2 regions of the Mesorhizobium sp. M7D.F.Ca.US.004.03.1.1 genome follow, and region 2 is predicted to be linked to the other one. Evidence: predicted binding sites of a transcription regulator. Region 2 holds the regulator's gene; the other holds the start of a gene.

Region 1 (4,211 bases), on a different contig from region 2:
AGGCTGGCGCGGGTCGAGAGTTCAATGCGCAGTGCGGCCAGCGGCAGGGGTGCCAGCAGCGCTTCTTCCTCGCCGCCCTCGACGATGCGGTCGCCGCAAAAGCGTGCCGCCGCCCAGGCAGCACCGGGCGTCGCGGCAAGCCCGGCACGGACATCGAAACCCTGGTGGAAGAAGCGCGACAGGATGTCGTCCAGCATGGCGCGTTCGCCGCCGAACAGATGGGTGCAGCCGGTGACGTCGAGAAACAGGCCATCTGCCTCGTCGAGCGCCACCAGCGGCGTGTAGCGGTCGCACCAGTCGGCAAGACCTTCGAGCAAGCGGCGGTCGGCCTCTGGATCGGCCTCGACGACGTCGATCGACGGATGCATGGCGCGCGCATCGGCGATGCCCATGTCGCGCTTCAGGTGCAGCGCCTCAGCCCGCTCGTCGAGGGCCGAGATGCGCTGCGCGTTGCGGTCGCGATGGCTGATCACGAGCGGTGGGTGAGATGGCGGCAGGTGATCCGACGGCCGGGAACGCCAGGACCGCCCCAGACGCTGCCGCAGGATTCTTTCCACGGCCAGATAGGGAAACCACAGGGACAGGATTCTTTGCCCGTTGTCTTCCCTCGCCCCTTCTTTCGTCGCCCGCTCTTTCGTCAAATGCGCGTTCATCGGGGTTCCACTCCAGTGTGAATTGTCCAGGCAGGGCCGTGCGGCTCTTGCCGATGGTGAGGGTGAAGGCCGGGCGGCCGATCGAGCCGGCGAGCGGCCCGGCGATGGTGTCGCGCGGCGCTGCCGGCGCCGAGGCGACGATGAGGCGGACGGGGGCGGCCGTCGGCTCGGGCTCGGCAGCCTGCCGCAGCAGGAACACCGGCCGGCCGGCCCCTTGCGCCCTTGCATGCAGCCGGCGTGTCGCGGTCAGGTCCAGCCGCTGCGGATTGCCGCGAATTTCCAGGATGACCGCGGCGAGCGCCGTCATCCGGGCCGCCTCCTCGGCGACCCACAGCGCATCGACAAGTCGGGGCGCCTCGGAAAACAGCAATTGCTCCGGCCCGATGCCGAACGAGCCGTGAAGCCCCCGGGCATAGGGAAAACCGGCCTCGCGGAAAATCTCCGTGGTGCCGATCCACAGCACCGGCAACCCCGGCGTTTGCTTGAGGATCAGGCTGGTGAGCGACAGGGCGAAACCGGCGACGGCCCCGGCATCGCGGGTTTGCGTGCCATGGATTTCGCTCAAGGCGGCCTTCGGCAGACCGCCGCTCAGGGCGACATCGAGGCGCCCGACGCCGATGGGCAGGAAAGCATCCGGCAACGCCGCGGCAATGCCGCGCCGGACGATTGTGAGATCGGTGTTGACGTCAGCATCGGAGGTCGCGGCAGCCGGCGCAGCCAAGCGCTCGGGCAGCGTTCCCTCGATTTTCGCGATCTGGCGGCGCAGGGCAAAAACAGTCTCCCGCGCCACGGCGGTCATCGCCATGACGGTCAGCTTCCACTCACAATTGTTCCTGTTATGTTCCTATAGATTCCAGAGGGTGCTGGAAGAGTCAAGCGGAGTCGTGGGGAATTTATTCCTCTCCGCCTGGATGGTGCAGGCGCATCAGCCCGTTCATTTGCCGATCACGGCGTGAAAGCCTATATGCCGGGATCAAAGGACAAAGCATGGCTCGCATCTACAAGACCCGCACCTGGCACGACGAACTCTCGCCCTCAATGGACGAAATGGAGTTCCTGGCGCTGGAGGCGTACGCCCATCTGCCGGAGGATTTTCGCAAGCTGACCGGCGAGATCGTCATCCAGATCGCCGAATTCCCGACCGACGAGATCATGGACGATCTGTCGCTGGAGACGCCGTTCGACCTGCTCGGCCTGTTCGAGGGGCGCGGCATCGCCGAACGCTGGAATCCGCAGACCGGCGAGGGTCCGAACCGCATCACGCTCTACCGCCGCGCCATCCTCGACTACTGGTCCGAAAACGAGGAAACGCTGGGCGACATCGTCACCCACGTGCTGATCCACGAGATCGGCCACCATTTCGGGCTGTCGGACGATGACATGGAGAAGATCGAAGAGGCAGCGGAGTAGGCTGTGCCGATATTCAGGTGAGGCCGGCCTGCAAATGGCGGTCCCCTGCGCTTCCGGTGCTCACGTACCCAAAAGTACGCTCCGCTCCGGTTCTCGGGCACCACCATTTTCGACTCGGCCTGACCTGAATCTCGACACAGCCTGCGCCGGCGCTTTGCAAATCTACCAATCACTCAGCTTGGTATCCGGCCTGTATTCCTGACCGTCGATATCCTTGACCACGGCCTGACCGCAGCGCATCGTCTTGGCTTTCTTGTCGTAGGCATAGGTCGGCGAGCCGAACAGGTGCCAGCCCTTGTTCAGCGCTGCCGTCACCTTGTGGCAAAAGCTGGCGTCGTCCGGGCCGGTCAGAAAGCGGTAGAGTTTCATGTCTCAAGTCCTGTCGTGAATAACCTTAGCCGATTTTTAGTTTAGCATGATCTCTGGACAAACGGACCGTTTGTCCGAGAAAACCGGTTCCCACTTTTCGGGATCATGCTTGATCATGCGCCGATGGCGGCGGCCTTCGCCAGCAGTTTTTCGGCCTGCGCCAGGTGCAGCCGCTCGACCATCTTGCCGTTCAGCGCGATCACGCCCTTGCCGGCATTCTCCGGCAGCGCGAAAGTATCCTTGACCAGGCGGGCCTCGGCCACCGCTTCCTTGGATGGAGCGAAGGCACGGTTTGCGGCTTCGACCTGGGCCGGATGGATGAGGCTCTTGCCGTCGAACCCCATGGCCGCCGCCTCGGTGCATTCATGGGCGAAAGCGTCGAGGTCGCGAAAATCGTTGGAGACGCCATCGAGCATGTCGATGCCGCCGGCGCGCGCGGCCAGCACCATCTGCATCAGCCATGGCACGAGATAGCGCCGGTCCGGTGTCGCCAGCACACCGGTGCCCTTGACCAGATCATTCGTTCCGGCAACGAAACAAGCCAATCGAGAGGCAGGGTCGCGGCCAAGTTCGGCGATGGCGCCGATGTTGAGAAGCGCCTTGGGCGTCTCGATCATCGCCCATAGATTCACGCTGTCGAGGGCAAAATTGTCGTCGAGCACATCGCCGGCCTCGAGCAGGTCGCGCGGCGTGTCGACCTTGGGCAACAGGATGCCGTCGGGTTCGCAGCTTGCCGCGGCCAGCAGGTCGTCGGCGCCCCATTCGCTGGCCAGCGCATTGATGCGCACGACCATCTCGCAGCGCTTGCCAATAGGGTCGGCAACCGGTCGGTTGGCGAAAATGCCGGCCAGTTTTTCGCGCGCGGCGATCTTGTCCGCCGGGACGACGGCATCCTCGAGGTCGATGATGACCGCGTCGCAGGAAAGCTGCGCGATCTTGGCCAGCGCCTTGTCGTTGGATGCCGGGATGTAGAGCACCGAGCGGCGCGGGCGATAGGTTTCCATAGGTGATCTATGCCGCGTGTGGTTGGTGGAGGCAAGCGCGTGCATTAAGGCTCGATCTCCCCCTTGTGGGGGCGCTGTCCGGCAGGACAGAGGGGGCCTGCCAGCTCTGGCCTCTGCACGAAAACTGCACACGCTTGCGGAAAACCTCCTCGGATCCGCCCTGCGATCTCCCCGCCGGCCTGCGAGACAGGCGGCATGCAAAAGCGAGCAAAACCCCGTCTGCCTCATCGGCTGCGCAGCGAAGGCTGGTGGCTGGCCGATCCGCCGCGCGCGAATCCGACGGCGATCCTCATCCCCTTTGTCCGCAAGAGCCCGCCGGCAATCCGGCGGAACGTCATCAGGAAAGCCAGGTCATGACAGCGTTGTTCTCCGCCGCACCGAGCTGTTGCAGCCGCCTTGGCGTTGCCGCCCTGCTGGTCGCGCTGGCGGATTTTCTGTTCTACGGCCAGCCCGCCGGGATCACGGTTTTCCTGTTCGCCCTCGTGATTGCCGCCGCGGTCGTCGCCGTGCATCCGGCGGCTTTCAGCGATGGCAGGGTCTGGCTCAAGCCCATCGCCCTGCTTGTCGCGCTGCTGCCGCTCGCCGAGACCGTCAGCGCCTTGTCGGTGTCAACTGCGCTGGCGGCGCTAGTCGTTTTCGCGCTTTCGCTGAGCGGGCGGCTGCGGCACAGCATCGCCCGCATTGCCGGCCAGATCGCGCTGTTCGGGCTGGCGGCGCCGTTCCGCTTCGCCAGTGATTTCATCCGCTGGCGCAAGACGGCGCGCCGCTTCGGCCG
Region 2 (4,211 bases):
GGCGCTTCAACCACGTCACCACGGTCGAGCGCATCATCGGTCTGAAACGCGGCACCGGCGGCACGTCGGGTGCTTCGTATCTCAAGAAGATGCTCGAGGTCGTGCTGTTCCCGGAGCTGTGGACGGTCCGCACCCGGCTCTGACATCATCGAAATGAAAACAAGCTCACTGAGGGGACGCTCTGTGGCGGAAAACCCTTCGCGAACAACCGAGGACTGACCGACCATGAGTGGAATTCCTGATCTCGCTGCAATCGAAGCGATGGATGCCACGGATCCGCTGCGTGCCATGCGCGATCGTTTCATCCTGCCGGAAGGCGTGATCTATCTCGACGGCAATTCACTTGGGGCAGCGTCGCATGCCGTTTTCGGCGAGCTGCAACAGGCAGCGACCAAGGAATGGGCCCAGGATCTCATCCGGGCCTGGAATACGGCCGGATGGTTCGAGATGCCGATCGAACTCGGTGACCAGCTCGGGCGCCTGATCGGAGCCGCGGCCGGCCAGACCGTCGTCTGCGACACGACGTCGACCAACATCTACAAGGTGCTGCATGCGGCGCTGGAGATGCGGCCCGGCCGGTTGGCCATCGTCGCCGAGGGTGACAGTTTTCCCACCGACCTGTACATCGCCGAAGGGGTGGCCTCGACTCGGGATGGCGTCCTGCTGCGCCTCGCGGGCGTCGACGCGCCAACCATCGAAGAGCTGATCGACGAAAACGTCGCGGTGGTGCTGGTCAACCACGTCAATTACAAATCGGGTGAACTGCGGGACATGGCGGCGCTGACGCGCAAGGCTCATGCGGCCGGAGCGCTGATCGTCTGGGATCTGTGCCACACCGCGGGTGCTCTGCCGGTCGAGCTCGATCACGCAAATGCCGACTTCGCCATCGGCTGCACCTACAAGTACCTCAACGGCGGTCCGGGCGCGCCGGCCTTCATCTATGCCGCCCGGCGCCACCACGGCGAGATCAGCCAGCCACTCAGCGGCTGGTGGGGGCATGCGCGGCCCTTTGCCTTCGAACAGGGTTACGTGGCCGGCACCGGTATCCGCCGCTTTCTGTGCGGCACGCAGCCGGTCCTGTCGATGCGGGCGCTCAAGGGTGCGCTTGCCATCTGGAACGACGTCGACATGGCGGCATTGCGAAAGAAAAGCGTCGCGCTGACCGAACTGTTCATCCAGCTCGTCGAAGCAAAGTGCGGCGCCTATGGTCTCACGCTGGAGACCACCCGCGACACGACCAGCCGCGGCAGCCAGGTGTCGTTCCTTCACGATCATGGCTATCAAATCATGCGGGCGCTGATCGAGCGTGGCGTGATCGGTGATTTCCGCGCGCCATCGACCATCCGTTTCGGCTTCACGCCGCTCTATGTCGGCTACAAGGATGTGTGGCTGGCGGTCGAGGTGCTGGAAGACATTCTGCGCACGGGTGCATGGAAGGACCAGCGTTTCGCCGTCAAGGAGGCCGTTACCTAACGCAGCCGTCTCGACGATCTGTTGTCATCGGCTCTCCCCTTGGTCGGATGACGAAGAGACGAATTTCCAGCTCGCACATGCGTTCGTTGCTGGTGGCCAGCGCAGGCTACAATAATTAACCAAGGTTGGCGTTTTTGGCTTCGTTTCGTTCACGGCAAACGAAAGCTGGAAAGCCCACCGTCGAGGGGCCTGTCGGCAGCCATGCCAGGCCTGATCTCGGGATGGGCCACAGGCTATTAACCATAACAATTTCAATGTCGGAAAGCGCACTGCGACGGCATGCAGGCGTCGACGAGATCCGCTTGCAACCGCGGAATAATTTCCGCCACCTTAACAAATTCATTAAACTTTAAACGGTTGCAGAACACAACTGGAACAGATAGTGTTTGTTCTGGGTTTGTTTTTCTGATTCTGGTTTCAGGTACCTTGGGGGCCGCCATGCTGACGCGCAAGCAACACGAACTGCTGATGTTCATCCATGAACGCCTGAAGGAAAGCGGCATTCCGCCATCCTTCGATGAGATGAAGGAGGCGCTCGATCTTGCCTCCAAATCCGGGATTCACCGGCTGATTACGGCACTGGAGGAGCGCGGCTTCATTCGCCGGCTGCCCAACCGGGCACGCGCGCTGGAAGTGCTGCGGCTGCCGGATTCGATCGCGCCCGGCCTCAACGCGGCAAAAAAATTCTCGCCAAGCGTCATCCAGGGCAGTCTTGGTCAAGGCGGCCTTGGCCGGCAGATCAAGCCGGCGCTTTCGCGGATGTCTTCGGCCGGCAATGACGACGACGTGGTCTCCGCGGTGTCGATCCCGGTGATGGGCCGCATCGCTGCCGGTGTGCCGATCGACGCCATTCAGCATCAGACGCATTCGATCTCGGTGCCGCCGGACATGATCATGGGCGGCGAGCACTATGCGCTGGAGGTCAAGGGCGACTCGATGATCGAGGCCGGCATTTTCGACGGCGACACCGTCATCATCCGCAATGCCGACACGGCGAGCCCCGGCGAAATCATCGTGGCGCTGGTCGATGAAGAGGAAGCGACGCTGAAGCGGTTCCGCCGCAAGGGCGCCTCGATTGCTCTCGAAGCCGCCAATCCGGCCTATGAAACCCGTATTTTCGGGCCGGACAGGGTCAAGGTGCAAGGCAAGCTCGTCGGCCTGATCCGCCGCTACTGAGGCAGCTGCGGTTTAACCACTGGCTTCTCGGGTCTCTTGAAGGGCGGCAGTCCCCTCGCCTCGCGTGAGAATTTGCGTTGTTCATGCCAAGGCCGGTAGGGCCTGTCCACCGCGAAGCTGACGGTTGCCGGCGCGGTCGCCGACTGGCGATCGAAGAAGACGGCAGCACTGCCTTTGCGAGCCAGTTGTCGCTTGGTGATGACGAGAACCAGCGGATCGTGACAAGCGTCATAGGCCGTCGCGTCATTGATTACGATCAGCCCGGCGAAGCCGCAGGCTTTCCACGTGTCCTTGCGATCCTCGACATAAGCAATGATCGCGCCGGACGTGCGCCTGGCGAGACAAACGCCTGACGTGCAATAGAACGGCGATCCCGGCGGCAGTTCCGGGGCATCCGCGATCTCGAATTGTGCGTCTCCTTGGGTGAAGACTTCCGGCACGACGATGGTTTCGGATGTCAGTGCGCGCTTCCAGTTGTCGACGGTGAATTCGTTCGGCCGTGCGCGGCTGACGGCGAACTCGCCGCCGCCGATCGGCAACGCAACCAGTCGAGCGTCCTCGGAGATCAGCACGTCGGGTGTGCGCGTATCCGAAACGGTCAGCAGGCCGGCAAGCGCGAAGGGAAGAGCGGCGAGCCGTAGCCATGTCGTCGCCATCGTCGCGATGACCAGGGCAATCGCCACCAGCAGGACAGACTGCTGCGAAATCAATCCGACTCCATCGACGGGCGAACGCTCGGAAATCCATCCGGACATGGCGATCATCGCGGTCAGGCCCTTGCCCATCACATAAAGGAATGGACCATCGGCGCCGAAGGGCATCGCCAGCGCACTGAGGACGGCGAAAGGCATGACAACCAGTGACACGATTGGCATGATGGCCAGATTGGCGAACAGGCTTAGCGGCGACACACGCTGAAAATGCCAGATAGCAAACAGCGCCGTGGCGCCGCCGGCGATGATGGATGTCATGGCCAAGCCGCCCGCCGCCAGCAGGAATTTTCGCGTCAGGAAGCCGGGCAAGGATCGCTTCGGCGGCGGCGGTCTGGTTTTCCCCGCGCGATGATCCGACCAGCCGGCATAGGCGCCGACAAGTGCTGCGGTTGCCGCGAAGGACATCTGGAAGCTCGGGCCGACCACCTCGTGCGGCGACACCACGATGACGGCGATCGCCGAGATCGCCAGATTGCGCATGGTGAGTGCGGCCCGATCGAACAGAACGGCAATCAGCATCACCGCCAGCATGATGAAGCTGCGCTCGGCGGCAACGACGACGCCAGAGATGATGAGATAGGCAGCGATCGAGAACAGTGCCGCGGCGGCGGCATATTTCTTGACCGGACGACGCGCGGAAAAGTCGGGAAACAAGGCGAAGGCGCCGCGCAGCAGACCCATGATGGTGCCGGCGACCAGCGCCATGTGCAGTCCTGAAATGGAGATGATGTGGTAGATGCCTGTACGCCGCATCGCTTCATTGATTTCATCGGGAATGCCGGCGCGCACGCCGACGATCAGCGCCGCGGCGATCTCACCTTCGGCGCCACCAATGCTGGCCCTGATGTG

What was found. The regulator LexA, encoded in region 2, represses DNA repair genes until DNA is damaged. The targets are predictions, from matches to a motif close to TGTTCNNNNTGTGTTCNG.
Region 1: EN935_RS18510 (metallopeptidase family protein) is a predicted target of LexA. The motif match lies at 1,482-1,499, and genes of this name have one in related genera.

The regions. Positions count from the first base shown of each region.
Region 1 covers NZ_RZQG01000323.1:5-4,215, forward strand. Annotated here, with positions in the region: partial or broken gene EN935_RS18500 (DNA polymerase Y family protein) at 1-473, opposite strand, end outside; gene EN935_RS42145 (hypothetical protein) at 415-1,458, opposite strand; gene EN935_RS18510 (metallopeptidase family protein) at 1,641-2,063, shown strand; gene EN935_RS18515 (DUF1737 domain-containing protein) at 2,226-2,432, opposite strand; gene EN935_RS18520 (CoA ester lyase) at 2,546-3,436, opposite strand; gene EN935_RS18525 (DUF4173 domain-containing protein) at 3,790-4,211, shown strand, end outside.
Region 2 covers NZ_RZQG01000471.1:15-4,225, forward strand. Annotated here, with positions in the region: partial or broken gene EN935_RS23040 (tryptophan 2,3-dioxygenase family protein) at 1-143, shown strand, start outside; gene kynU (kynureninase) at 226-1,473, shown strand; gene lexA (transcriptional repressor LexA) at 1,912-2,649, shown strand; partial or broken gene EN935_RS23055 (ComEC/Rec2 family competence protein) at 2,643-4,211, opposite strand, start outside.